2 regions of the Pseudorhodoferax sp. LjRoot39 genome follow, and region 2 is predicted to be linked to the other one. Evidence: riboswitches for the same ligand, from Rfam matches in the RefSeq annotation. Region 2 holds a riboswitch; the other holds the start of a gene.
What was found. A riboswitch is a leader RNA that binds a small molecule or an ion and turns the genes downstream of it on or off. The one in region 2 is predicted to bind S-adenosylhomocysteine.
Positions count from the first base shown of each region.

Region 1: it holds a riboswitch for S-adenosylhomocysteine, as region 2 does, so the genes downstream of both, metH (methionine synthase) here and ahcY (adenosylhomocysteinase) in region 2, are expected to answer to the same signal.

Region 1 is NZ_CAXUQL020000001.1:1,191,287-1,194,686, reverse strand. Features, by position in the region: gene metH (methionine synthase) at 1-1,460, opposite strand, end outside; S-adenosyl-L-homocysteine riboswitch at 1,552-1,633, opposite strand; gene ACSQ4M_RS05670 (GntR family transcriptional regulator) at 1,648-2,343, opposite strand; gene ACSQ4M_RS05665 (Bug family tripartite tricarboxylate transporter substrate binding protein) at 2,430-3,400, shown strand, end outside.
Region 2 is NZ_CAXUQL020000001.1:2,720,168-2,723,567, forward strand. Features, by position in the region: gene ACSQ4M_RS12870 (putative bifunctional diguanylate cyclase/phosphodiesterase) at 1-521, opposite strand, end outside; gene ACSQ4M_RS12875 (MFS transporter) at 633-1,790, opposite strand; S-adenosyl-L-homocysteine riboswitch at 1,858-1,928, shown strand; gene ahcY (adenosylhomocysteinase) at 2,003-3,400, shown strand, end outside.

The DNA of each region.
Region 1 (3,400 bases), 1.5 Mb from region 2:
TCTTCCAGGCTGGGCGTGATCAGCCCCGACAGGCCCACGATGTCCGCGCCCTCGACCTTGGCCTTGGCCAATATCTCGTGGCACGGGACCATCACGCCCATGTTCACGACCTCGAAGTTGTTGCACTGGAGCACGACGGTCACGATGTTCTTGCCGATGTCGTGCACATCGCCCTTCACGGTGGCGATGACGATCTTGCCCTTGCTGCGCACGTCGCGGCCGGCCGCCTCGTCACGCTTCTTCTCTTCCTCGATGTAGGGGATCAGGTGCGCCACGGCCGACTTCATCACGCGGGCCGACTTCACCACCTGCGGCAGGAACATCTTGCCGGCGCCGAACAGGTCGCCCACGATGTTCATGCCGGCCATCAGCGGGCCTTCGATCACGTGCAGCGGCCGGCCGCCCTTGGCCAGGATGGCCTGGTAGGCCTCCTCGGTGTCGGGCACGATGAAGTCGGTGATGCCGTGCACCATGGCGTGGGCCAGGCGCTGCTCCACAGTGGCGGGCGCCTCGGGCGTGCCGCGCCATTCGAGCTTCTTGCTCTCGTCCTTGGCGCCGCTCTTGGCAGTCTCGGCGATCTCGACCAGGCGCTCTCCGGCATCGGGGCGGCGGTTCAGCACCACGTCTTCCACGCGCTCGCGCAGCTGCGGCTCCAGGTCGTCGTAGACGCCGACCATGCCGGCGTTGACGATGCCCATGTCCATGCCGGCCTGGATTGCGTGGTACAGGAACACGGTGTGGATGGCCTCGCGCACGGGGTCGTTGCCGCGGAACGAGAAGCTCACGTTGGAGACACCGCCCGAGACCTTGGCGCCGGGCAGGTTCTGCTTGATCCAGCGCACCGCCTCGATGAAGTCGACGGCGTAGTTGTTGTGCTCCTCGATGCCCGTGGCCACCGCGAAGATGTTGGGGTCGAAGATGATGTCTTCGGGCGCGAAGCCCACTTCGTCGACCAGCACGCGGTAGGCACGCTCGCAGATCTCGATCTTGCGCGCGAAAGTGTCGGCCTGGCCTTGCTCGTCGAAGGCCATGACCACGGCCGCCGCGCCGTAGCGCCGCACCAGCCGGGCCTCGTGCTTGAATTTCTCGACGCCCTCCTTCATGGAGATCGAGTTGACGATGCCCTTGCCCTGGATGCAGCGCAGGCCGGCCTCGATGACCTCCCACTTGGAGCTGTCCACCATGATGGGCACGCGCGCGATGTCGGGCTCGCTGGCGATCAGGTTCAGGAAGCGCACCATGGCGGCCTTGCTGTCTAGCATGGCCTCGTCCATGTTGATGTCGATGACCTGGGCACCGTTCTCCACCTGCTGGCGCGCGACCGACAGGGCCTGGTCGAACTGCCCATTGAGCACCATGCGCGCGAAGGCCTTGGAGCCCGTCACATTGGTGCGCTCGCCCACGTTGACGAACAGACTGCCGGCGCCGATGGAGACGGGCTCCAGGCCCGACAGGCGCATGGGCGGCGGCGCGACAACGTCGGCAGCGGAAGAAGAAGCAGCGGAATCTGGGGTCATGGTCTCACCTGGGCATCCGATCGGGCGATCAAAGGGCCGGTGAGCGTCGTTGCGGATGCAGTGTCCCAAGCCTGACGGGCGCCTGTGGATGGCCCGCTGCAACGCTCCTTGGGAAGGGGTGGGATTCTAGCTAGTCGGGCTCGACCACGTAGTCCGGAAACTGAAGCCGGATCTCCTCGACGGCCGAGAGCGTGCCCGACAGGTGCGTGCGCAGAGCCTCCTGCGCCGCCGCCGCATCGCCCACCGCGATGGCCTCGGCGATGGCGCTGTGGTCGCGCAGGATGGATTCGGTCTTGCCTGCCGTGGGCAGGTGCAGCCGGCGCAGCCGGTCCACATGGCCCGAGACGCGCGCGACGAGGCCGACCAGCGCCGCCATGTCGGCCGCCGCATAGAGCAACTGGTGGAACTGCCGGTCGGCCGCGACGAACTGGCCGTATTCCTGGGCCTGGGCCAGCGCCTGCTGCAGGGCGATCTGGCGGCGCAGCGCCGCGACCAAGCCATCCGGCCGGCGCAGCGCCAGTTCGCGCACGAGTTCCAGCTCGATCGAGCGCCGCAGGAAATGCGCCTGCCGCGCCGCCCGCAGGTCGATGCGGCTGACCAGTGTGGCGTGCTGCGGAAACACGTCGACCAACCCCTCCTCGGCCAGCCGCAACAGCGCCTCGCGCACGGGCGTCTGGCTCAGGCCGAACTGCTCGGCCAGCGCCTGGCGCGCCAGCACGGTCCCTGGCGCGAGTTCCAGTTCCAGGATAGCCTCGCGCAGCCGCTCCAGCACCTGTGGCGCAGCCAGGCGCTGGCGGTCCAGGCGGATCTTGGGCAGGGCATTCATGGCGGGCGATTCTGCATTGACGTACTAATATATTAGTGTTTCAATCCCGTTCCAGCAAGCTGGACCGCAGTACACAAGGAGATGACATGCACCGTCGCACCCTCGTCCAAGGCGCCATCGCCACCCTGGCCGGCAGCACCCTGGCACTGCCCGCACTGGCCCAGGGCAGTTGGCCCACCGGCAAGGCGATCACCTACATCGTCCCGTTCCCGCCGGGAGGGAACACCGACACGCTGGCCCGCGTGATCGCGCCTGCACTGTCCACTGCGCTGGGCACGCCCGTGGTCATCGACAACAAGGGCGGTGCCGGCGGCAGCGTGGGTTCGGCCCTCGCGGCGCGCGCGGCGCCGGACGGCTACACCATCCTGGGCGGCACCATCAGCTCGCACTCCATCAACGGCAGCCTGTATTCCAAGCTCGACTACGACCCGGTCAAGTCCTTCGCGCCCGTCGCCATGCTGGGCTCCGGGCCGCTGGTGCTGGTGGTCAACGCGAACAGCCCCTACAAGACCCTGAACGACGTGCTGGCCGCGAGCCGCGCCAAGCCAGGCGGCCTGTCGTCGGCATCGCCCGGCAACGGCACCTCGCCACACATGGCGATGGCCCTCTTGAGCTACCAGTCCGGCGTGGCGTTCACGCACGTGCCCTACAAGGGCAGCGCGCCGGCCGTGCAGGACCTGGTCGGCGGCCAGGTCGACATGATGTTCGACACCACGCTGATCGTCGGCCCGCACATCCAGTCGGGCAAGCTACGGCCCATCGCGGTCAGCAGCGCCAAGCGGCTCGAATCGCTGCCCGACGTGCCCACCATCGCCGAAGCCGGCCAGAAGGGGTTCGACATGGGCTCGTGGCAGGCCGTGTTCGCACCGGCCGGCACGCCCAAGGCCATCGTCGACCGGCTGCACGCAGAGATCATGAAGATCGTCGCCACGCCCGAGGTGCAGGCCCGGCTCAAGGGCTTCGGCATGCTGCCGTCCGACATGACGCCGGCCCAGCTCGGCGACTACCAGAAGAGCGAGGTCGACAAGTGGGCCAAGGTGATCAAGGCCGCCGGCAT
Region 2 (3,400 bases):
AAGCCGTACATCTCCAGGCAGCGGCGCGACATCCTGGCCACGCCCTCGGCGAGGTTCCAGTCCCAGACGCCGTCGCCGGTGCTCTCCAGCGCGAGCTTCCAGATCTCGTCGCGCCGACGCAGTTCGGCCTCGGCGCGCACGCGTTCGGTGATGTCTTCCACCGTGCCTTCGTAGAACAGGATGTGGCCGGCGGCATCGCGCACCACGTGGGCGTTCTCGCTGACCCAGATGCGTTCGCCGGTCTTGTGGCGGTAGACCTCGGAGACGAAGCCGCGCACGTAGCCCTGGCGCTCGAGCAGGTCACGGAAGACCGTGCGGCGCGACGGCTCCACATACCACTGGCGGGCGATGTCCTGCATCGCGGCGATGAGTTCGGCCTCGTGCGTGTAGCCGTTCAGCTGCACCTGCGCCGGGTTGGCGCGGATCTGCCGGCCATCGGGCGAGGACCGGTACGCCCCGATGGGCAGGAAGTCGAACAGCGTCGAGAAATCGACGGCCTGGGCTTGTGTGGCGGCGGGCACCAGTGGGCTAGGTGGGTCGGCGGTTTCCATGCGCGGCGTATTGTTCCGACGAATCGTGCAAGTGCGCACATGCATTCGTGTACTTTTGCACGGTATGGGCTGGAGCATTCCCTAGCTGCGGCGCAGGGCGATGCAGCCCGCCAACGCCACGCCGGCCAGCGCCAGCGGAAAGCCCAGCAAGGGCGAATGGTCCAGCAGCCAGCCGGAGGCGGCCGAGGCACAGGTGCTGCCCAGGGTGTACGACAGCACCAGCACGGCCGTGCTGTTGACCAGCGTGATGCCCTGCTCGCGCGCGCCGATGTCGATCATGGCCAGCGTGTAGAGGCTGCCGGCCGCACCGCCCCAGGTGAAGGCCAGCAGCCAGGCCAGCCAGCCCAGTTGTGCGACGAAGGGCATCGCGCAGGTCGCGACCAGCGTGACGGTGGCCAGAGTGCGCATGAGCCGGCGCCGGCCCTGCGCCGGGTCGGCGAAGCGGTCGGCCAGCATGCCGACGGGCAGCATCAGCACGGCACTGCCCAGGCCGCTCGCGGAGACCAGCAGCGCCGCGGCCGCGGCCGTCAGGCCCAGGCTCAGGCCGTACAGCGGCAGCACCGAGGTGATGCCTGCCTCGAAGAAGCCACCGACGAAGCCGGCCAGCATGATCACCGGGTGCGCGCGCAGCGCGGCCCAGACACCGCGCAGGCCGACGTGGGCCGCGTGTGCATCGTCTGCCGGTGGCACGCGCGGGATCAGCAGGCTGGCCAGCAGCCCGGCAGCCATGCAACCCACGGCGATCCAGGGTGCGGCGGGCGCGTCGGCGCCGACCCAGACCAAGAGGGCCGGGCCGATCACGAAGGTCGCGCCCACCATGGTCTCGAACAGGCCCACGTTGCGCCCGCGCGTGCGCGCGGTCGAGAACTCGGCCACCAGCGCCTCTGCCAGCACCCAGCGCAGGCCCGAGGCCGCGCCGGCCAGCATCTCAAGTGCGAACCAGACCGGCAGTTCGCGCGTGAGCGCGAAGCCGCAGCAGGCCAGCGCCGGCACAGCCGCCGACAGCCATAGCGTCTGCCTGCGCCCGAGCGCGCGCGTGACCCAGGAAGAGAACGGCGTGACCAGGAAGATCGCCGCCCAGCCGGTGGCCGCGAACAGACCGGCCAGGGTGCTGGAGACCGCCGCGCCCTTGAGTTGCAGCAGCAGCCAGGGCGTGACCATGAAGTAGCCGACCAGTTCCAGGAAGGTGGAGACGAAGAGGGCGACAAGGCCCAGCGCCGGGGCGCGTGCGGCAGGCATGGCAGAAGGCATGGAGGATGCGAGGGGCGGGCGATTGTCGCCAAGGCCGGCCCTCCTATAATCGCGCGCTTCCGAGGAGCGTTGCAGCGCCAGCATGGCGCGAGGCTCGGATTCCATTCGCAACGACGCTCGCCCACGCTCCGTGCGGTGAGTTCATTCCCCCAAAGCGTGGTCGTCTTCAACCTGTCCCTTCCCGGGACCACGGAGCCGTCATGAACGCCCCTGCCTCTTCCAAGCAACTGCTGAACACCGATTGCGCCATCGCCGACCTGGGCCTCGCCGCCTGGGGCCGCAAGGAAATCGCCATCGCCGAAACCGAAATGCCCGGCCTGATGGCCATCCGCGACGAGTTCGCCAAGAGCCAGCCGCTCAAGGGCGCGCGCATCACGGGCTCGCTGCACATGACGATCCAGACCGCCGTGCTGATCGAGACGCTGCAGGCGCTGGGCGCGCAGGTGCGCTGGGCCTCGTGCAACATCTTCTCGACGCAGGACCACGCCGCCGCCGCCATCGCGGCCTCCGGCACGCCGGTGTTCGCCATCAAGGGCGAGTCGCTGGTCGACTACTGGGACTACACGCACCGCATCTTCGAATTCACGGGCAAGAACGACGGCCCCAACATGATCCTGGACGACGGCGGCGACGCCACGCTGCTGATGCACCTGGGCGCCAAGGCCGAGAAGGACATCAAGGCCCTGGGCCGCGCCAAGAGCGAGGAAGAGAAGATCCTGCACGCCGCCATCAAGGCCAAGCTCAAGGTCGATCCGACCTGGTACAGCCGCCGCCTGAAGAACATCATCGGCGTGACCGAAGAGACCACCACCGGCGTGCACCGCCTCAACGAGATGTCGGCCAACGGCACGCTGCAGATGCGCGCCATCAACGTCAACGACTCGGTGACCAAGAGCAAGTTCGACAACCTGTACGGCTGCCGCGAGTCGCTGGTGGACGGCATCAAGCGCGCCACCGACGTGATGATCGCCGGCAAGGTGGCCGTGGTGGCCGGCTACGGCGACGTGGGCAAGGGCTCGGCCCAGGCCCTGCGCGCGCTGTCGGCCCAGGTCTGGGTGACCGAGATCGACCCGATCAACGCGCTGCAGGCCGCCATGGAAGGCTACCGCGTCGTGACCATGGAATACGCCGCCGACAAGGCCGACATCTTCGTCACGACCACCGGCAACAAGGACGTGATCCGCTACGAGCACATGGTGGCCATGAAGGACCAGGCCATCGTCTGCAACATCGGCCACTTCGACAACGAGATCGACGTCGCCGCGCTGGAAAAGAACTGCCAGTGGGAAGAGATCAAGCCTCAGGTCGACCACGTGATCTTCCCGAAGGTCGGCCGCAAGCCAGGCAAGCGCATCATCCTCTTGGCCAAGGGTCGGCTGGTGAACCTGGGCTGCGGCACGGGCCACCCGAGCTACGTGATGTCGTCCTCGTTCGCGAACCAGACCATCGCCCAGATCGAGCTCTACACCAAGCCCAAGGAATACAAGGTCGGCCAGGTCTACGTGCTGCCCAAGCACCTGGACGAGAAGGTTGCCCGCCTGCAGCTGTCCAAGCTCGGCGCGCAACTGAGCGTGCTGACCAAGGAGCAGGCCGCCTAC